3 regions of the Ruminococcus sp. AF20-12LB genome follow, and region 3 is predicted to be linked to each of the others. Evidence: predicted binding sites of a transcription regulator. Region 3 holds the regulator's gene; each other region holds the start of a gene.
What was found. The regulator HrcA, encoded in region 3, represses chaperone genes, less so after heat shock. The targets are predictions, from matches to a motif close to TGTTAGCACTCNNNNNNNNNGAGTGCTAACA.
Positions count from the first base shown of each region.

Region 1: groES (co-chaperone GroES) is a predicted target of HrcA. The motif match lies at 1,869-1,899, and genes of this name have one in related genera.
Region 2: htpG (molecular chaperone HtpG) is a predicted target of HrcA. The motif match lies at 1,494-1,524, and genes of this name have one in related genera.

Region 1 covers NZ_QUGH01000004.1:72,430-76,388, reverse strand. The annotation lists gene groL (chaperonin GroEL) at 1-1,500, opposite strand, end outside; gene groES (co-chaperone GroES) at 1,548-1,832, opposite strand; gene codY (GTP-sensing pleiotropic transcriptional regulator CodY) at 2,130-2,915, opposite strand; gene topA (type I DNA topoisomerase) at 3,062-3,959, opposite strand, start outside.
Region 2 covers NZ_QUGH01000016.1:52,022-55,980, forward strand. The annotation lists gene DWX61_RS19400 (LPXTG cell wall anchor domain-containing protein) at 1-1,400, shown strand, start outside; gene htpG (molecular chaperone HtpG) at 1,641-3,695, shown strand.
Region 3 covers NZ_QUGH01000003.1:98,050-102,008, forward strand. The annotation lists gene dnaK (molecular chaperone DnaK) at 1-813, opposite strand, end outside; gene grpE (nucleotide exchange factor GrpE) at 867-1,415, opposite strand; gene hrcA (heat-inducible transcriptional repressor HrcA) at 1,521-2,564, opposite strand; gene DWX61_RS04835 (ABC transporter substrate-binding protein) at 2,740-3,959, opposite strand, start outside.

The DNA.
Region 1 (3,959 bases), on a different contig from region 3:
TCTTGTAACCTTTGCAGGATCAAGGATTCCGTTCTCAACCATGTTTACATATTTCTCATTCAGGGCATCAAAGCCTGTACCTACCTCAGACTCTCTTACCTTGTTGATGATAACAGAGCCTTCCAGTCCTGCATTTGCGGCAATGTGGAACAGCGGAGCCTCAAGAGCTTTCATGATCACAGCTGCACCTGTCTTCTCGTCTCCCTCAAGTGTTGCAACAAGTTTTGCAACTTCTTTGGATGCATGGATGTAAGCGGATCCGCCACCTGCGATGATACCTTCCTCAACAGCTGCTCTTGTTGCTGCAAGAGCATCTTCCAGACGAAGTTTTGCTTCCTTCATCTCTGTCTCAGTAGCAGCACCTACACGGATAACAGCTACGCCGCCTGCCAATTTTGCAAGTCTTTCCTGAAGTTTTTCTTTATCAAACTCGGATTTTGTCTCCTCGATCTGCGCACGGATCTGAGCAACACGTTTTGCGATGGAATCTTTATCACCAAGGCCGTCAACGATAACAGTATTCTCTTTTGCAACTTTAACGGATTTTGCACGTCCAAGCTGCTCCATTTTAGCTTCTTTCAGATCAAGGCCGAGTTCGTCAGAGATCACCTGTCCACCTGTCAGGATCGCGATATCCTGAAGCATCTCTTTTCTTCTGTCACCATAGCCAGGTGCTTTAACAGCTACTACCTGGAAGGTTCCTCTCAGTTTGTTAACGATCAGAGTTGTGAGAGCCTCACCCTCAACATCCTCTGCAATGATGAGAAGCTTTGCACCAGCCTGAACAACCTGCTCAAGAAGCGGAAGGATCTCCTGGATGTTGCTGATCTTCTTATCTGTGATCAGAATATACGGATCATCAAGAGTTGCCTCCATCTTCTCCATATCTGTAGACATGTATGCGGAAATATATCCACGGTCAAACTGCATACCTTCTACAAGGTCAAGCTCTGTATGCATGGTCTTGGACTCCTCAACAGTGATAACACCATCCTTGGAAACCTTCTTCATAGCGTCTGCAACCAGCTGTCCAACCTGCTCATCACTTGCAGAGATTGCAGCTACATTAGCAATCTGAGCTTTTCCGTTGATCGCCTGGCTCATGTTCTTGATCGCTTCTACTGCAACATCTGTTGCTTTTTTCATTCCTTTTCTGAGGATGATCGGGTTAGCTCCTGCTGCCAGGTTCTTCATTCCTTCATGTACCATTGCCTGTGCAAGTACGGTTGCTGTTGTAGTACCATCACCAGCTACATCGTTTGTCTTGGATGCAACTTCTTTGATGATCTGGGCACCCATATTCTCGAATCCGTCCTCAAGCTCAATCTCTTTTGCAATGGAAACACCATCGTTTGTGATAAGCGGAGCACCGAAAGATTTGTCAAGTACTACATTTCTTCCTTTCGGTCCAAGTGTCACTCTTACTGTATCTGCAAGTTTATTTACACCAGCTTCAAGTGCTGCTCTTGCTTCTGCGCCGTATTTAATCTCTTTTGCCATGATAAAATGACCTCCTATTTATATTGATATACGATAAGATGTTTATATTATTTAATGATTGCCAGGATATCTTCCTGCTTTACAATAATATAATCAGTTCCATCCATCTTTACTTCTGTTCCTGCATATTTGGAATAGATAACAGTATTTCCGACTTCTACTTCCATTTTTACTTCTTTCCCGTTTACAACTCCGCCAGGTCCAACTGCAATAACCTCTGCCTGCTGTGGTTTCTCCTGTGCCTGTCCTGGAAGCACGATCCCGGATGCTGTTGTCTCTTCTGCTTCAACCTGTTTTAATACTACTCTGTCGCCTAAAGGTACTAACTTCATGATCTATGTTCCTCCTTTATAAGTTCCATCTTCATCTGCTAGCACTCACTTTCTACGAGTGCTAATCACTATGGCTATATTAGTGAATTTCACATATTTTCGCAACCCTTTTAAGATATAGTTTTTCTATATTATTCTAATTTTATCTCTTTAATACTCTTTTTTTCTCTTGTTTTCTTAATTTCATTATTTATTTTGATTTTATGAAACAGACAAAAAAGAGACTCCCACGATAACGGGAAGTCTCTTTTGTCACGTTCTTTATCTTATATCAAGCATCTGACAGTGCTGATCACATTATGCCTTCTTGCTTCTCTGTGCTTTTATCTCCTCAAGCTCATCAAAGATCACTTCATTAAGAACTTTAATGTAAGTTCCCTTCATACCGGATGAACGGGATTCGATCACACCTGCACTCTCGAATTTACGCAATGCATTTACGATCACAGATCTGGTGATACCTACACGGTCAGCGATCTTGCTGGCAACCAGGATACCCTCATCCCCATCCAGCTCATCAAAGATATGGATGATTGCCTCAAGCTCTGAGAAGGACAGTGTACTGAATGCCGATTTAACGATCTGCTGTTTTCTGTCTTCTTCCGCGTTCTCATCATGAACCGCACGCATCATTTCCAGGCCTACAACTGTTGTACCATACTCGCTGACGATAATATCTTCAATATCATAGGGATGATCATTGCGGTACATGAATAACGTTCCCAGTCTCTCACCTGCAATATCGATCGGATTCACGATTCCCTGATAATTTCCGGGTACATGCTCAAAGCCAAGTGTCTGGAGATTGACATTCTCCTTTGTGGAAAGAACACCAAGAAATCTCTCATTTAATAACGGGTCGATATGTCCGCCGATCTTGTCATCGATCAGCTCTGTGATCTCATCCACACCCGGGCAGATACTGACTCCCAGAACCTTACCTTTCTTACTGAGTACCAGGATATTGGAACTTAAGGTTTCCATGAGCACCTGACAAATGTCGTTAAACACTACCTTGCTTGAGCTGCTGTTATGCAGAAGCTTATTGATTTTTCTAGTTTTATCTAGCAACTGAACGCTCATTTTTCCTCCTTTCACTTTCGTACCTTGAAAGAAATCGTTTTTCTAGTCTAATATTACACGTTATTCTGGAAATTTACAAGACATTTTTATATTTTTTTTATTTTTAACGGGATTTTCTGAAAATTAATAGAAAAGCATTTTTTCGATCAATCTTCATCTTTTGGTTTTTGTTCCACATATCCGCAGGTTTCCTGGCTACAAACCAGTTTATTTCCCTTTTCGAGCATATAATTACCACATTTCGGACATTTCTTTGCAGAAGGTTTCTGCCAGGACATAAAATCACATTCCGGATTATTCTCACATCCGTAATATTTTCTGCCTTTTTTCGTTTTTTTCATGACAATTTCGCCGCCGCACTTCGGACATGCAACACCGATCTTCTCATAATATGGTTTTGTATTACGGCAGTCCGGAAATCCGGGACATGCAAGAAATCTTCCATGAGGACCGTACTTGATCACCATGTTGCGGCCACAGTTGTCGCAGATCACATCCGTAACCTCATCCTGTATATCAACTTTCTCAAGCTCTTTTTCAGCCTCATCCACATCATGCTTCAGATCCGGATAGAAGTTACGTACAACCGTTTTCCACTGTACAGTACCTGCTTCCACGCAGTCCAAAAGCCCCTCCATAGTTGCTGTAAAGTTTACATCCACAATACTTGGAAAAGCCTGTTTCATAATATTATTAACAACCTCTCCAAGCTCTGTGACGTAAAGATTTTTCTGTTCCTTGGATACATAGCGTCTGCTGATGATCGTTGTAATGGTCGGCGCATACGTACTTGGACGTCCGATTCCAAGCTCTTCCATGGTCTTTACAAGTGACGCCTCTGTGTAATGTGCCGGCGGCTGTGTAAAATGCTGCTCCGGCTTCAGCTCTTTCAGCTTCAGCTCCATACCCCTCTCCAGACTTTGACTTAAAACATTGCCCTTTTTGTCATCGCCCTCTTCTGTGTATACAGACATAAAACCATCAAAGGCAACCTTGGATGCCGCAACCGTAAACACATACTCACCTGCTCCGATCTTGACAGAC
Region 2 (3,959 bases), on a different contig from region 3:
CACCGGATGCACAGCCTGTAACTGTAAAGAATACAGGCACAGAGGCTATCCGAATCCAGCTTTCTGTTCCGGAAGATTATGTGGTGGGAGAGCCTTCTGCGGAAGTGCTCAATCCTGGAGATGAGGCGGCAACCTTTACCGTACAGCCCAAAACAGGTCTTCAGGCCGGAGATCACAGCGGTTTGATTTCTGTGACAGATCAGAACACCGGAAACGCACTGGGCGAAGTCCGACTTGAATTTACAGTTTCGGAACCGGAACCGGATCCGGATCCAGAGCCAGAGCCAGGTCTTTCGGTAACAGACAGTCTGGAGTTTGGAACCAAAGAAGAAGGCTATAAGGAACTTCCTGATGAGCAGACAGTTACAGTTACCAACACCGGAAATACAAAGATCGTTCTGAAACAGCCATCATCAAATGCATATACAATTGGTACACTTTCTGCCACAGAGCTGGAAGCAGGAGATAATGCAACCTTTAGCGTACAGCCGGTCAGCGGACTTTCACAGGGGGAATATCTGGAAGACATTGTGATCGCCAATGATGCAAATGTGGATGCTTATGTAAATGTCCATTTCAGCGTTACAAAGAAAAAAGCAGATAACGGTGAGAAAGCGAATAACCTTACAGGCATCAAAAAACCATCCGATATCAAAGATCTTCCTAATGGAACCCAGAAAACCCAGAAAGCCCTGAAGCTTCCGGGAACAGTAAAGATCACTACAACAAAGGGAGAGCAGAAGGCATCTGTTAAATGGGATGTTAAGGGATCTTCCTATGATCCGTCTTCTGCAGAACGTCAGATATTTAATGTAAAAGGTACTGTCATTCTTCCGGAGGGGGTTAAGAATCCCAACAAGATCAGTACAGTGATCGCAGTAAGTATTACAGTAAACGGATATCAGGGCAAGGAAGCCGCTGCATCGGATAATAAGATCACAGGAATTGATTCCAATGGCAAGTATGATACCAATACAAAGATCACCTTTACAGCAGCTGGTGCAGGGATGGATAATACAAACCCGCGTAAGGGAGATACCAGATATCAGCCGAAGAGCTGGAAGATCACAGAGACCCGTACCTGGGATGGAGAGCCTTATACTGCAACATTCCGTGTCAGCAAGCCGGGAAAATATACTCTGAAAGTTACCTTTGGACAGCAGAAATATGACGGCTCCAGCTGGAAGGATACCGGTACACAGTCAGAAAGTGCGGTTACTTTTACGGTATCACAGGCAGCAGTTCTTACTGCGACTCCGAGTCCGGCAGTGACACAGACAAATCAGAAATCTGCAGTGCAGACGGGAGACAGTACACCGATCATGACATTTGTGATCATTTTGATCGTGGCTGTGGTATGTATTGGAGGAATCCTTGTATATCGTAGAAAGAAAAAATAAGAACAGAATGTAGAAGATAGTTTTACAGCACCCTCCGTAAAAAAAATGTACGGAGGGATTTTTTTGCACATAGAGATCCGTTTTGTATGTTGCTGCTAGCACTCTGCAATGATGAGTGCTAAATTTTTCTTGACTTTTGTAAAAAGTCGTATTAGTATATATTTATTGAAAAAAACAACAGGTTTCCGGCTCTGTCGGAACATCAGAAATAAAAATAAAAACAAAAGGAGAGTGACATATATGTCAGCAAAACATGGCAGTTTATCAATCAACAGTGAAAATATTTTTCCGATTATCAAGAAATGGTTATATTCCGACCATGATATTTTTGTAAGAGAGATGATCTCCAACGGATGCGATGCAATCACCAAACTGAGAAAGCTGGAAGTTATGGGAGATTATACATTCCCGGAAGGTTACAAACCGGCTGTAAATGTTATCGTTGATCCGGATCAGAAAACTTTGAAGTTTATCGATAACGGTATTGGTATGACAGCAGATGAAGTAGAGGAATATATCACACAGATCGCTTTTTCCGGTGCCACAGAGTTTCTTGAGAAATATAAGGATAAAACAACGGATGATCAGATGATCGGTCATTTCGGACTTGGATTTTATTCTGCATTTATGGTGGCAGATGAAGTTCATATCGATACTCTCTCTTACAAGGAGGGTTCCACACCGGTACATTGGACCTGTGACGGTGGTACGGAGTATGAGATGGCAGACGGAAACAAAACAGAACCGGGAACAGAGATCACTCTTTTCCTCAATGAGGAAAGCCTGGAGTTTGCCAATGAATATCGTATGAGAGAGGTTATTGAGAAATACTGTTCTTTCATGCCGGTAAATATCTATCTTTCCAAAGCAAATGCTGAACAGGAGTATGAAACCATCGATGAGACTGATCTCCGTGAAGATGATGTGGTAGTTGAGCATATCCATGAGGATGCCAAGACAGAGGAAAAGGAGAATGATAAAGGTGAGAAAGAAGTTGTGGAAGTTTCTCCTGCCAAAGATAAAGTAAAGATCAATAAACGGCCGGTATCCTTAAGCGATACACAGCCGCTCTGGATGAAACACCCAAATGAGTGCACGGATGAAGAGTATAAAGAATTTTACCGTAAGGTATTTATGGATTACAAGGAGCCGCTGTTCTGGATCCATCTGAATATGGACTATCCGTTCAATCTGAAGGGTATCCTGTATTTCCCGAAGATCAGGACAGAGTATGATTCCATTGAGGGAACCATCAAGCTTTATAATAATCAGGTATTTATTGCAGATAACATCAAAGAGGTGATCCCGGAATTCCTTCTTCTTCTGAAAGGTGTGATCGACTGCCCGGATCTTCCACTGAATGTTTCCCGTTCTGCACTGCAGAATGATGGTTTTGTGAAAAAGATTTCTGAATATATCACCAAGAAAGTAGCAGATAAGCTCACCGGAATGTGCAAGACAGACAGAGAGTCTTATGAGAAGTACTGGGATGATATCAGCCCGTTTATCAAATTTGGATGCATCAAGGATGCGAAATTTGGTGAGAAGATGAACGATTATATCCTCTTTAAGAATCTGGATGGCAAATATCTTACCCTGAAAGACTGCATTGAGGAAAATAAAAAAGAAGAAACAAAAGCAGCTGAAGAGGAGAAGACAGAGGAGAAAGCTTCTGAAGGATCCCAGAATGAGGAACCGGAAAAAACGGTGATCTATTATGTGACCGATGAGGTACAGCAGAGCCAGTACATTAATATGTTCCGTGAAGCGGGTAAAGATGCTGTACTGCTGAAGCATGTGATCGATTCACAGTTTATTTCCCATCTTGAACAGCAGGATCAGACGATCCAGTTCAAGAGAATTGATGCAGATCTGACAGAAGAGCTTCGTGAAGACGGAGAAGCGGATGAAACAACAGTCAAGACACTTACTGAGGTGTTCCGTAAGAATCTTGGCAAGGATAAACTTGAAGTAAAAGTAGAGAAGCTGAAAAATGAGGGAACTGCAGCGATGATCACTCTTCCTGAGGAGAGCCGCCGTATGCAGGATATGATGAAAATGTACAATATGTACGGAATGGATCCGAATATGTTCGGTGGTCAGGAAGTACTTGTACTGAACGCAAATCATCCTCTTGTAAGATTTATAGCAGAAAATCAGGGATCAGAGTATGTTCCGGTGATCTGTGAACAGCTTTATGATCTTGCAATGATGAGTCATAAACAGCTTTCTCCGGAGGAAATGACAAAATTTGTAAAGAGAAGCAACGATATCCTTATGGTTCTTACAAAATAAAACGACATACAAAACGATCGAAAGGCTTCGCCCGTAATGGGGCGAAGTCTTTGTTTTTTTTATAACAACATGTGTATCTTTAACACAATTCGAGGAAATTTTAATAAAATAATAGATATTAAATAAAAATAACCTGTAAAATATGACTAAAAATTCAAATTAGTATCTAATATGTATAAAATAAATTTTCAGAAGAAAGCGAAAAATATAGATAAGTGTCGTATTATATATAAGGGAGTGCTTTTGAAAAGAGAAAAGAATGAA
Region 3 (3,959 bases):
AAGGTTCATATCGAAATGCTTCGGTCCTTCAGCTGTTGCTGTGATGAACGGAAGGTTAATGTTTGTTGTTGTTGCGGAAGAAAGCTCTTTCTTAGCCTTCTCAGCTGCCTCTTTCAGTCTCTGAAGAGCCATCTTATCGTTGCTTAAGTCTACGCCCTCTGTTCTCTTGAACTCGGAAAGCATGTAATCTGTGACCTTCTTATCAAAGTCATCTCCACCAAGACGGTTATTACCAGCTGTGGAAAGAACCTCGATAACGCCATCACCGATCTCGATCACAGATACATCGAATGTACCGCCACCAAGGTCGTATACCATGATCTTCTGCTCTTTCTCATTGTCAAGTCCATATGCAAGAGCTGCTGCTGTAGGCTCGTTGATGATACGTTTTACATCAAGACCTGCGATCTTACCTGCATCTTTGGTAGCCTGACGCTGAGCATCGTTGAAGTAAGCCGGAACTGTGATAACTGCCTCTGTTACTTTCTCACCAAGATATGCCTCTGCATCCTTTTTCAGTTTCTGAAGGATCATTGCGGAGATCTCCTGTGGAGAATATTTCTTGTCATCAATGGTTACACGGTAATCGGTACCCATCTCTCTTTTGATAGAGGAGATTGTTCTGTCTGCATTTGTAACTGCCTGACGTTTTGCAGGCTCACCTACCAGACGCTCTCCTGTTTTTGTAAATGCTACAACGGATGGTGTTGTTCTTGCGCCTTCTGTATTTGCGATAACTGTCGGCTGTCCACCTTCCATTACGGCTACACAGCTGTTTGTTGTACCTAAGTCAATACCAATAATCTTTCCCATGATTTTTTCCTCCTGTTTTAGTCTGTATCTGTTAAAATAAAGTTTGTTGTCAGTTAGTTCGCAACCTTTACCATACTGTGGCGTACTACGAAATCCTTGTAGGTGTAACCCTTCTGGAATTCTTCCACCACGATGTTCTCTCCAACCTCTTCATCTTCCACATGCATCACTGCATTATGGAAATCCGGGTTGAATTCCTTTCCCACTGCTTCGATTGGCTTCACACCAAGCTCATCCAGTGTTGTGGTAAGCTGCTTGTAGATCATTTTCATTCCATCTGCAAAAGCATCGCCTTCCTGTGCCTGTGCAAGACCTCTTTCGAAGTTATCTACAACCGGCAGGATCTTTTCAACGATCTCTTTCGCTCCGATGATGTACATGCTGGATTTTTCTTTTTCCGTTCTTTTACGGAAATTATCAAATTCAGCCATGGTACGCTTCAGGCGATCGGTAAGTTCCTCCACCTTCTGCTCAGATTTATCTTTTTTCTTCTTTCCGAAGAAGGAAGTTTTTGATTTTTCTTCTTTTTTATCCTCTGAGGCAGCTTCTTCGCCTGGAGTATTGTTTTCTTCCTCCGGCAGATCTTCTCCCTCCGGTGTCAGGCTTTTTTCTTCCTGATCTCCGTCAGTTACGGGGATTTCCTTCTCCGCTTCCTGCTCTTCGGATGTTTTCTTTGTTTCCTCCGACACTTTTTTTCTACCGCCTTTCTAAGTTTTCTTCTTTTTCAAAACGTCATCCAGATGATTCTTAAGCTCTTTCAGACTGTCCACTACATTCTCATAATCCATTCGTTTGGGACCGATGATCCCGATGGTTCCGTACATTCCGTCTCCCAGTTCATATCTGGCAGTTACAATGCTGCAGTCCTTCATGGTCTGGATCGGCATCTCATCACCGATATAAACCTGGATTCCTGTATTCTCTCCATCTGACATCTGTTCTTTTACAAGATCGGCAAGTTCATGCTTCTCCTCAAATGCGGAGATCAGCTCCGTTGCCTTTTCTTTATCGGCAAGCTCCGGATACTTGAAGATGTTGGTTGCACCTGAAGTATAGATCTCCATATCTTCCTCTTCCACATGAATGGTGGCTGCCACTGCATCCAGAACTGTTGCCACCACACCACTGTGGCTGCCTGCCTGTTCCTTCAGTCTGGCGATCATCCCAAGGTTGATATCCTGGATCGGGATCCCATTGAGATTGGTGTTAAGAAGAAGATTCAGTTTCAGGATCGTCTGGTCGTCCATTTCCTCGTCCAGATTGATGATCTGGTTCCGGACTGTGTTGTTGTCACTGACAACCACTGCCACAAGCTGAAGCTCGCTCATTCTCGACAGCTGGATGAACTTGATCTTGTTGCCGCTGTACTGCGGAACGGAAACCATGGTAGCATAGTTGGTATTGGAAGCAAGAACCTTCGCAACCTTCTTAAGCACCTTATCCATCTTATCTGTCTTCTCAATGATCAGATCTCGCAACTCTGCAACCTCTGCTTCCTTCTCCTTCATCAGCTCATTGACGTAAAGTCTGTAGCCCTTATCTGAAGGAATCCTTCCTGCTGAGGTATGAGGCTGGACGATATAGCCCATATCTGTCAGGTCTGACATTTCATTTCGGATCGTTGCGGAACTTACATTGAGATCCGCATACTTGGAAATGGTCCTGGAGCCAACCGGTTCTCCGGTCTCCATATAGGTCTTGATGATTGCTTTTAAGATTTTTTGCTTGCGCTCATTCAACACCTCTTCCATGAAGCCATCTCCTTTCCTTTTTATTCTTCCTGACGGATGTTGATTCTTTTTTTATATCTGTTAGCACTCATTTTAGTGGAGTGCTAACATCTACAGTCTTTAAGATATCACCATGTAAAATATTTGTCAATATGTTTTGAAAAAAAGTTCTTATTTTTTCAAAACAAAAAAAGCATCAGTACGATGCTTTTTTGTAATACTGGTCTATGCAGTTCTGTGCCCCGGCAAAAAATTCCGCTTCTGTTTTCTGTCCCAGCACATATTTCTGAAATTCCGTACCCATAGCCGAAACAGCTTCTATGGAATCGGCACACAGTGGTCTTGCCTTCAGCTTATAATCTTTCAGATATTGCCGGATCATTTCAATGCCATCCAAATCAAAATTCTTATCCTCGATCACATCCAGTCTTGCCGGACACATTTTTGTCAGCTGTCCGTAATTTTTGCTGGCCTCATATCCGGACACATACTGAAGGAACTTCAGAGCTGCTTCTTTATGATCAGAATTTTTATTCAGTACATACTGCCAGGTTGCGATATTGGTCACCTTCTCGTCAAATTCCGGAAATGGTGCCATATGGATCTTATCTTTTCCATACACGCCTGCATTCTGAAAAGTACTCAACACACCGGTATACATAAACATACATCCATACTGGCCGTTTATAAATTTTTCATTCAGCTGGTCATGCTGGTCAATCAGATTCTCCTCTGATATCATCCCTGTATCCAGCATTCGCTTCATATATTCTGCCGCTTCTCTTGTTTTCGGATCCGTCCAGTCTGTATAATCTCCTCCGAAAAAATCGACATACTCGCTGATACTATTATATATGTAAGAAATCTCCCATGCATCCCCATATGCATATTTTCCCGTATTCTGAAGCTTTTTTTGAAGGATCTCAAGATCACTGAGACAGGAGAGTCTGTCCAGACCAGCCTGATCCAGCAATTCCTGGTTCACCCAGAATGCCATGATATCCATCCTGAACGGTACCGAAAAAATATGTCCGTCTGACATGCATATTTCTTTCAGGTATTCCTGCAGAAAATTCGCCGCTGTCTCCTCTGTCATAACCGTATCTTCCAACGGAAGAAGAAATCCCTTATGTTTAAATTCGGATATCATCTCATCATTTACTGTGATCAGATCAACAGAATCATCTCCTGATGTCAGAAGAGTTGCTATTTTGGCCTGGCGATTGTCCGCATTGGCCGGACATTTTTCAATATGGATCTTTATTCCAAGATCTTTTTCCGCCTGGCTGATAAAAGAATCAAAGCCTTCTGTGCCTGCATCCACATGAAGGATCGTCAGTTCCTGTCTGTTCTCCGGCACAATATCAGATGCAGCCTCCTTCTTCTGGACTCCACATCCTGTCACTGCCAGAGCCA